3 regions of the Streptomyces sp. NBC_00846 genome follow, and region 3 is predicted to be linked to each of the others. Evidence: riboswitches for the same ligand, from Rfam matches in the RefSeq annotation. Region 3 holds a riboswitch; each other region holds the start of a gene.
The links. A riboswitch is a leader RNA that binds a small molecule or an ion and turns the genes downstream of it on or off. The one in region 3 is predicted to bind thiamine pyrophosphate.

Region 1 (3,352 bases), 2.0 Mb from region 3:
CCATCACCCCGCGCATCCTGCCCACCGCGACCACGACCAGGGCGAAGACCCCGGCCAGCAGCGCCATCGGGAACTTCCGGTTCACATCCGTCACCGAGTACTGCAGATCATGGGGCGCGTCGGGGGCGTACGCCACGACCACGCCCTGACCCCGGCGCAACTGACGCGGTGCGTCGGGATGGACGATCTCGACGAAGGTCCGGCCCCTGTCGTGGCCGGTCGTCACCTCGACGGTGGCCTTCTCGCACAGCCCCGGCCCGCTCCCCGACGGCGGGGTGGTCTCGCCGCTGACGGGCATCTGGGAGGCGTTCACGTCCTTGCAGTCCACCTTGTCGACCTTCACCACCTTCGCCTGCTGGGTCTGCCGGTCGAAACCGACACCGGTCCGATCGTGCGGGGGCGCGCCACCCGGCCAGAGCACCACCAGGCCGACGACGACCGCGGTGGCGAACGGGATGAGCACGGCCGTGATGACCTTGCGCAGATGCTTCGAGACGGGCGCTGCGGGGCCATGGCTGTGCGAGTGGCCGTGCTGATGGCCTCGCGGTTCGGAGTCGATTTGGGGGGACGTCACCGGCCGATCATCGCAAGAAGAGAGGGGCCCTCTGTTCATTGCGCCGGACGGGGCGCTAGCGTTGAGGGACCTTTGCACACGCGGGAGCTCGGAGCACCGGGCTGAGAGGGCGCTGATATCCGTACATCCGTACGGGACAGGCTGCGCCGACCGCCGAACCTGTTACCGGGTAATGCCGGCGTAGGGAGTAGGTCTCATGACCACAGCGGACGCACACACGCCTGCCTCGAACCAGAGCGCCGAGGCCGGGAAGTCCATCGGCTGGCACAAGGGATACGTCCAGGGCTCACGCCCGGACCTCCGGGTGCCGGTCCGTCAGGTGCACCTCACCAACGGCAAGGACGTGACGCTGTACGACACGTCGGGGCCGTACACCGATGCCACCACCGAGACCGATGTCCGTCGCGGACTCGCACCGCTTCGGGAGAACTGGATCATCGCGCGCGGCGACACCGAGGAGTACCCGGGCCGCCCCGCACGCCCCGAGGACGACGGGCTCAAGCACACCTCGCCGCGGACGGGGTCTCCCCTGCTCGAGCGAAGCCGAGAGCTCGGGGAAGGACTGCGCAACCTCGACGCGGTCTTCCCCGGCCGGCCCCGGCTGCCCCGCCGCAGCCGGGACGGGCAGCCGGTGACCCAGCTCGCGTATGCCCGCCGGGGTGAGATCACCCCGGAGATGGAGTACGTGGCGATCCGGGAGAACGTCGAGCCGGAGGTGGTGCGCGAGGAGATCGCTGCAGGCCGGGCCGTACTGCCGGCCAACGTCAACCACCCCGAGATCGAACCGATGATCATCGGGAAGCGGTTTTTGGTGAAGGTCAATGCCAACATCGGCAACTCCGCGGTGACGTCCTCCATCGAGGAGGAGGTGGAGAAGATGACGTGGGCGACGCGCTGGGGCGCCGACACCGTCATGGATCTGTCCACCGGCCGCAACATTCACACCACCCGTGAGTGGGTACTGCGCAATTCCCCCGTGCCGATCGGCACCGTTCCCCTCTACCAGGCGCTCGAAAAGGTCGACGGCCGGGCCGAGGAGCTGACCTGGGAGATCTACAAGGACACCGTCATCGAGCAGGCCGAGCAGGGCGTCGACTACATGACGGTCCACGCCGGCGTGCGCCTGCCGTACGTCCCGTTGACCGCCCGACGCAAGACCGGCATCGTCTCCCGCGGCGGTTCGATCATGGCGGCGTGGTGTCTCGCGCACCACAAGGAGTCGTTCCTGTACGAGCACTTCGAGGAGCTCTGCGAGATCCTCGCTACGTACGACGTGACGTACTCGCTGGGCGACGGTCTGCGCCCCGGCTCGATCGCCGACGCCAACGACGAGGCCCAGTTCGCCGAACTGCGCACACTCGGCGAACTGAACACGATCGCCAAGCGGCACGGTGTCCAGACCATGATCGAGGGCCCGGGCCATGTCCCGATGCACAAGATCAAGGAGAACATCGACCTCCAGCAGGAGATCTGCGAGGAGGCGCCGTTCTACACGCTCGGCCCGCTGACCACCGATGTCGCTCCGGCGTACGACCACATCACCTCGGGCATCGGCGCGGCGATGATCGCGTGGTGGGGCACGGCGATGCTCTGTTATGTCACGCCCAAGGAGCACCTCGGCCTGCCCAACCGTGACGACGTGAAGACCGGCGTCATCACGTACAAGATCGCGGCCCATGCGGCAGACCTCGCCAAGGGGCACCCGGGGGCGCAGGACTGGGACGACGCGCTCTCCGACGCCCGTTTCGAATTCCGCTGGGAGGACCAGTTCAATCTGGCTCTCGACCCGGTCACGGCACGGGAGTTCCACGACGAGACGCTGCCCGCCGAACCGGCGAAGACCGCGCACTTCTGCTCGATGTGCGGGCCGAAATTCTGTTCGATGAAGATCTCCCAGGACATCCGTCGCGAACACGGCGGTTCGCAGGCGGAGATCGAGGCGGGCATGGCGGACAAGTCCAAGGAGTTCGCGGCAGCCGGCAACCGGGTCTATCTGCCGATCGCGGACTGATCCGTTTGACGCGTGGCCGAGGGGCGAAGACCGCAGCAGATCTTCGCCACTCAGCCGCGGCTCTCCGCGTTCGCGCGGCAGGCTCCGGACGCTCGGTGCCGAAAAGCAGGTGATCAGGGCGGTTGCGTGTCCGTAGGATCCGCACATGAGCGATAGCGTGGCGGAGGCGAACGAGGCGGGCCGGAAGCCGTGTTGGCGAGGGCGGAAAGTCGCCTTCGTTCCCGTGGAAGTCGATGACGCCGAACTGCTGCAGGAGTGGCGGTCCGATCCGGCAACCGCTCATGCGATGGGTATCTGGCCACGTTCGCTCACGTCGCTGCGGGAACGCATCGAGCGCTACCACGACGACCAGGACCGTGACGACTTCGTCGTCGTGCTTCCCGACGGCACGCCTGTCGGCCACGTGGCCCTGACCGAACAGGATGTCGCCGACGGTACGGCCGAGGTCGAGCTGATGCTGGCGCCGCAGCACCGCGGTCGCGGATACGGCACGGACGCAGTCGACGCGCTGACGGACCTGGCGTTCGGCGAGTTGCCCATGTACCGCCTTCAGGCGGTCACCCACACGGACAACGCGGCCGCGCTCGCCGTTCTCGTCAGGTCGGGGTTCGTCCAGGAGGGGATACGGCGATCCGCGTGTCTGCACCGGGGGCGCCGCCATGACGTCGCGGTGCTCTCACTGCTCCGCCCCGAGTGGGAGGCGCTGGCGCGCCCGAAGCCATGGGACCGCTGACCCACGCTGGTCCCGGCGCGCGGGCGCGTTGGCC
Region 2 (3,352 bases), 3.9 Mb from region 3:
CGTTGCCGCGATCGGCGAGAAGCCGTTCCGCGCCCAGCAGCTCTCGCAGCACTACTTCGCGCGGTACGCGCACGACCCGGCGGAGTGGACCAACATCCCGGCCGGTTCGCGGGACAAGCTCGCCGAAGCGATGTTCCCCGATCTGATGTCCGTGGTCCGCCACATCAGCTGCGACGACGACACCACCCGTAAGACGCTGTGGAAGCTGCACGACGGGACGCTCGTCGAGTCCGTCCTGATGCGCTACCCGGAGCGGGTGACGATGTGTATCTCGTCACAGGCGGGATGCGGGATGAACTGCCCCTTCTGCGCCACGGGACAGGCCGGTCTCGACCGCAATCTGTCGACCGCCGAGATCGTGCACCAGATCGTGGACGGCATGCGGGCGCTGCGCGACGGGGAGGTCCCGGGAGGCCCGGCGCGGCTTTCCAACATCGTCTTCATGGGCATGGGTGAACCGCTGGCCAACTACAAGCGGGTCGTCGGCGCGATCCGCCGGCTGACCGACCCGGAGCCGGACGGGCTGGGGCTCTCGCAGCGCGGGATCACCGTCTCCACCGTCGGCCTGGTGCCCGCGATGCTCCGCTTCGCCGACGAGGGCTTCAAGTGCCGTCTCGCCGTGTCGCTGCACGCCCCGGACGACGAGCTGCGCGACACGCTCGTCCCCGTGAACACGCGGTGGAAGGTGCGTGAGGTGCTGGACGCCGCGTGGGAGTACGCGGAGAAGTCCGGCCGTCGCATCTCCATCGAGTACGCGCTGATCCGGGACATCAACGACCAGGCATGGCGCGGCGATCGGCTCGGCCGGCTCCTCAAGGGGAGGCGGGTGCACGTCAACCTGATCCCGCTGAACCCCACGCCCGGGTCCCAGTGGACCGCGTCGCGTCCCGAGGACGAGAAGGCCTTCGTCGAGGCGATCGCGGCACACGGGGTGCCGGTGACCGTGCGGGACACCCGCGGCCAGGAGATCGACGGCGCCTGCGGGCAGTTGGCGGCGGCCGAGCGCTGAGGCCGGAACGGCCCGTGTAACCTGGGCCTGAAATCAACTTCATAGAATCAACTTCATATTCCGACAGGGGAGCGCCACAGCGCTGAGAGTGCGGCACCGAGGACAGGTCGGCCGCAGACCCTCTGAACCTCGCCCGGGTCATTCCGGGTAGGAAGTTCGGTCATCAACTCATGCTGTTGCGCCCTGCCCGCCTCCCGTGGGCAGGGCCGCGTCTCTTCCTGGCCAAAACCCAGGAGGAATCCACAATGAGCACCACGCGCAGGACCAAGCAGCTCGCGGCGACGGCCGTTGCCGCCGCGCTCGGCGTCACCGCGCTTGCCGGATGCGGGAGTTCCGATACGTCGGACTCCGGTTCCGGCTCCGAGAAGAGCTCGGGCTCGAAGACCGTGACGCTCGTCAGCCATGACTCCTTCAACGCCTCCAAGGACGTGCTGAAGGAGTTCACCGAGCAGACCGGCTACACCGTCAAGGTACTGAAGAGCGGCGACGCGGGTGTCGCGCTCAACCAGGAGATCCTGACCAAGGGCTCCCCGCGCGGTGACGTGTTCTTCGGCGTCGACAACACCCTGCTCTCCCGCGCCCTCGGCAGCGGTCTCTTCACGCCGTACGCGGCGAAGGGCATCGACCAGGTGGCGTCCGATACCCAACTCGACGCCACCGAGCACCGGGTCACGCCGATCGACACCGGCGACATCTGTGTCAACTACGACAAGAAGTACTTCGCCGACAAGAAGCTCGCGCCGCCGCAGTCCTTCGAGGACCTGACGAAGCCCGCGTACAAGAACCTCCTCGTCACCGAGAACGCCCAGACCTCCTCGCCCGGCCTCGGCTTCCTCCTCGGCACCGTCGCGACCTACGGCGAGAAGGGCTACCAGGGCTACTGGAAGAAGCTGAAGAGCAACGGCGTCAAGGTCGTCGACGGCTGGGAGCAGGCGTACAACGAGGAGTTCTCCGGCTCCGCGGGCGGCAAGAACGCCAAGGCCGACCGGCCGCTCGTCGTCTCGTACGCCTCCAGCCCGCCCGTCGAGGTGCTCTACGCGAAGCCGCAGCCCACTGCCGCCCCGACCGGGGTCGCCACCGGGACCTGCTTCCGCCAGATCGAGTTCGCGGGGCTGCTGAGCGGCGCGAAGAACGAGGCGGGCGGCAAGGCCCTGCTGGACTTCCTGATCAGCAAGAGGTTCCAGGAGGACATGCCGCTCAACATGTTCGTGAACCCGGTCACCAAGGGCGCGAAACTGCCGGAGCTCTTCACGAAGTTCGGTGCAACGGTGGACAGGCCGACGACCGTCGCCCCGGACCAGATCTCCAAGAACCGTGAGCAGTGGGTCCAGTCGTGGTCCTCGCTCGTAGTGAAGTAGCGAAGACGCCCGTACGCGGAACGGGCGCGGGCGGGCAGGGCCCGGGCGGGACGGGCCCGGGCGGGACGGGTGCGCACCGGGACGGGCCGCGTGGTGAGGAGCCGCGCGGCCGCTCCGGGCACGCGGACGTCGCGCGCGCGAAGGCGCGGCGCGGGGGCGCGGCGCGGCTCGGCCTGATGACCCTGCCCGTCGCGTTCTTCGCCCTGTTCTTCGCCTATCCGGTCACCGCGATCGTCGGCCGTGGCCTGAAGGCTGACGGCGTCTGGCAGTTCGGCCGGATCGGCGAGGTGCTGACCCGGCCGGACATCCGTGACGTCCTCTGGTTCACCACCTGGCAGGCGCTCGCCTCGACCGCGCTGACCCTGCTGATCGCACTGCCCGGCGCCTATGTCTTCGCCCGCTTCGACTTCCCCGGCAAACAACTGCTGCGGGCGGTCGTCACCGTGCCGTTCGTCCTGCCGACCGTTGTCGTCGGGACAGCCTTCCTGGCACTGGTGGGACGCGGCGGGTTCATGGACGAGCTCTGGGGCGTGCGCCTCGACACCACCGTCTGGGCGATTCTGCTCGCCCATGTCTTCTTCAACTACGCGGTGGTCGTACGGACCGTGGGCGGGTTGTGGTCACAGCTCGACCCGCGGCAGGAGGAAGCCGCCCGGGTGCTGGGAGCCGGGCGGTTCGCCGCCTGGCGGCGGGTCACCCTGCCGGCCCTCGCACCCGCCGTGGCCGCCGCCGCGTTGATGGTCTTTCTCTTCACCTTCACCTCTTTCGGCGTCGTGCAGATCCTCGGCGGTCCGGGATACGCCACGCTGGAGGTGGAGATCTACCGGCAGACCGCCCAACTGCTCGCCCTGCCGACGGCCGCCGTGCTGACGCTGGTGCAGTTCGCCGCGGTCGGCGCGATCCTCGCCGTGCACGCGTGGACCGTACGGCGCAGGGAGACCGCCCTGAAACTGGTCGACCCCGCGCAGACCGCCCGCAGGCCGCG
Region 3 (3,352 bases):
GCCGCACCCCCGCCTCGATGAGCTTGCGCCCCTGCGCCAGATCGCGTGGCCGGCCGACGGCGAGGACCGCGACCAGGACGCCGTCGCGCAGCCAGCACACCGACCAGGCGGGGCCGGCGGGATCGCCGCGCCACAGCAGGGTGTCGGCGCTCCCGTGGTGGCCCGCGTACTGCACGAACCGGTCGAACTGCTCGGACCAGAAGTACGGCACGGGGTCGTACGTCAGAGGCGCGGGTTCACCGTCGGCAGCGGCGGCGATGATGTTGGCGGCGGCGGTCCGCGGGCCCTGGAGGGCGTTGTCCCAGTGGTGGACGAGAAGGCGTTCGCCGTACCGGGCGGAGGGGAACGAGGCGCAGTCACCAACCGCGTACACATCGGGCTGCGAGGTGCGCAGCGCCCCGTCGGCGGTCACCGATCCGTCGGGGCCGAGCGCGATGCCGGAGCCGGCCAGCCAGTCGGTGGCGGGCCGTGCGCCGATTCCGACGACGACCGCTCCGGCCGGGATCGTGCGGCCGTCCGCGAGGATCACCCGGCCCGGTTCGATGCGGGCGACCCGGGCTCCGGTGAGGAGTTCGGCGCCGCTCTCGGCGTACCAGGCGGCCATCGGGGCGGCGACCTCGGCGGGCATCGCGCCCGCGAGGGGCCGGTCGGCGGCCTCGACGACGGTGACCTCGCAGCCCGCGGCGCGGGCCGCGGTGGCGAACTCGGCGCCGATCCAGCCCGCGCCGACGACCACGACGCCGTGCCGCTCGTCGAGGACGGGACGCAGCCGCGCCGCGTCGTCGAGGGTGCGCAGCAGATGGACGCCGGGCACCCCCTCGGCGCCGGGCAGGACGACCGGTTCGGCGCCGGTTGCGATCACCAGCACGTCGTAGGGCACGGGTCCCGACGGGGTGTCCAGCTCATGCGCGCCGGGGCGCACGCCGGTGACTTCGCGTCCCAGTTGCAGATCGATGTCCAGCGCATCGAAATCGACGTCGAAGGCGGAGTCCTCGGCCTTGCCGAGCAGCACCGCCTTGGACAGCGGGGGCCGGTCGTAGGGCTGGTGCGGTTCGGCGCCGATCAGGGCGACGGAGCCGGTGAAGCCCTGTTCCCGCAGGGCCACCGCCGTCTGCACACCGGCCATGCCCGCGCCGACGATGACGACGCGGCGCCCTGCCTGCCGGTCCGGCTGCTCTGACTGCTGCTGCTCGCTCACCCGTACACCTTAAGCATCTGACACCTCGTCAGGAAAGTGGGATCTCTTCCACCGTGCTCGTCCCGCCACCCTCCTGCGACTGGGCGCACAACTGCTCTGCCAGTAACCCGATTTGGCGAACATAGGCACGATTGAGTGAACGGCGTGACGTTCTGTGGGTATGCCTGGCGAGGTGTGCGTAACGCATGTAAAGCGATCCGGGACGTCGCGTGTGGTGTCAGCAGTCGGGGCCCCCGTTCCACCGGAGCGATGGTTCGGGGCCTCCCCGTCGCCTCTGACCACACCCACATGGCCAGGTCGCGGGGATTCCACCCACGTGGAACGGGCCCATACGTGATATTCGTCGCCGCCCAGGAGACGAAAGCGGAGGACCAGTGCGCCCAAGACCGTTCGGGGCGTACCGGTGAGACAGGACCCGTTCCTGCTCACTGCCCAGGAACGGTTTAGGGTGGCCTAAAACACTCGCGGGAGTCCGGACGCACCGGGCTGAGAGGGAGGCTGGGGCGGCCTCCGACCGTACGAACCTGATCCGGGTCATGCCGGCGAAGGGAGGGGTTGGCACCCATGCGTTCTTCTCGGAACGGAAACGGATCCGACGTCCTCGTCATCGGGGGCGGGATCATCGGTCTGGTGACCGCCTGGCGGGCCGCGCAGCGCGGACTGCGCATCGCGGTCGCCGACCCCGAACCGGGCGGCGGGGCCGCCCAGGTGGCGGCCGGCATGCTGGCCGCCGTCACCGAACTCCACTACGGCGAACAGATGCTGCTGGCCCTCAATGTCGCCTCGGCCGCCCGCTATCCGGCCTTCGCGGCCGAACTGGAAGCGGCGAGCGGGCGGGAGACCGGCTTCCGCGCCTGCGGCACCCTGGCCGTCGCGCTGGACTCCGACGACCGCGCCCATCTGCGGGAACTGCACGCCCTGCAGCAGCGTTCGGGCCTGGAGTCGGAGTGGCTCACGGGCCGCGAATGCCGCCGTCTGGAGCCGATGCTCGCGCCCGGCGTCCGCGGTGGTCTGCGGGTCGACGGCGACCACCAGATCGATCCGCGCCGGCTGGCCGCCGCGCTGCTGACCGCCTGCGAGCGGGCCGGGGTGGTCTTCCACCGCGACCGGGTGGAGCGCCTGACGGTCGTACGCGACCGGGCCACCGGAGCCGTGCTCGCCGGAGGCACGGAGCTCGGCGCCGACCAGGTCGTGCTCGCCGCGGGCAGCCTCAGTGGCCGGCTGCCGGGGCTGCCGGCCGAGGTCGTGCCGCCGATCCGGCCGGTGAAGGGGCAGGTGCTGCGGCTGACCGTGCCCGCCGCGTACGCCCCCTTCCTCACCCGGACGGTCCGGGCCATGGTCCGGGGCAGCCACGTCTATCTCGTACCGCGCGAGAACGGCGAACTGGTCGTCGGCGCCACCAGCGAGGAGATGGGCTGGGACACCACTGTCACCGCGGGCGGCGTCTACGAGCTGCTGCGGGACGCCCACGAGCTGGTGCCCGGCATCACCGAGCTGCCGCTCACCGAGACCCGCGCCGGTCTACGCCCCGCCACCCCCGACAACGCCCCGCTGCTCGGCCCCACGGCCCTGCCCGGTCTCCACCTCGCCGCCGGCCACCACCGCAACGGAGTGCTGCTCACCCCCGTCACCGGCGACGTCATGGCGGCGCTGCTGGCCGACGGCGAGCTGCCCGAGCCGGCCCGCCCCTTCACCCCGCACCGCTTCCCGCCCGCCGCCGCCCCCGTACGTCAGGAGCAGCCCGCATGACCGAGCCCGCGCCCCTCTCCGAGCCCGCGCCCCGCCCCCGGCCCGCATCGCCCTCCGATCCCGCGCACCTCTCCGCACACGTCCCCGTACCCGTCTCCGTCTCCGTGAACGGCGAGGTCCGTCTCCTCGCCGCGGGCATCACCCTGGACGCCCTTGCCGCCACCCTGACCACGGCGCACTCCGGCGTCGCCGCCGCCGTCAACGAGACCGTCGTCCCGCGCGGCCGGTGGTCCGCCACCGTGCTCGGCGACGGTGACCGCGTCGAGGTCCTGACCGCGGTCCAGGGAGGCTGACGATGGCCGACGACCTCTTCGCCCTCGGCGACACCTCCTTCGGCTCCCGGCTGATCATGGGAACGGGCGGGGCACCCAGCCTCGATGTGCTGGAGCGTGCCCTGACCGCCTC

Region 1: linked by a shared signal. The riboswitch ahead of thiC (phosphomethylpyrimidine synthase ThiC) and the one ahead of thiO (glycine oxidase ThiO) in region 3 are both predicted to bind thiamine pyrophosphate.
Region 2: linked by a shared signal. The riboswitch ahead of OG936_RS26105 (thiamine ABC transporter substrate binding subunit) and the one ahead of thiO (glycine oxidase ThiO) in region 3 are both predicted to bind thiamine pyrophosphate.

What each region holds. Positions count from the first base shown of each region.
Region 1 covers NZ_CP108846.1:3,782,788-3,786,139, forward strand. Annotated here, with positions in the region: gene OG936_RS17415 (YibE/F family protein) at 1-574, opposite strand, end outside; TPP riboswitch at 645-778, shown strand; gene thiC (phosphomethylpyrimidine synthase ThiC) at 771-2,585, shown strand; gene OG936_RS17425 (GNAT family N-acetyltransferase) at 2,731-3,318, shown strand.
Region 2 covers NZ_CP108846.1:5,660,265-5,663,616, forward strand. Annotated here, with positions in the region: gene rlmN (23S rRNA (adenine(2503)-C(2))-methyltransferase RlmN) at 1-1,009, shown strand, start outside; TPP riboswitch at 1,065-1,181, shown strand; gene OG936_RS26105 (thiamine ABC transporter substrate binding subunit) at 1,255-2,367, shown strand; gene OG936_RS26110 (ABC transporter permease) at 2,544-3,352, shown strand, end outside.
Region 3 covers NZ_CP108846.1:1,740,004-1,743,355, forward strand. Annotated here, with positions in the region: gene OG936_RS08045 (NAD(P)/FAD-dependent oxidoreductase) at 1-1,198, opposite strand, end outside; TPP riboswitch at 1,653-1,767, shown strand; gene thiO (glycine oxidase ThiO) at 1,763-2,947, shown strand; gene thiS (sulfur carrier protein ThiS) at 3,052-3,240, shown strand; gene OG936_RS08060 (thiazole synthase) at 3,243-3,352, shown strand, end outside.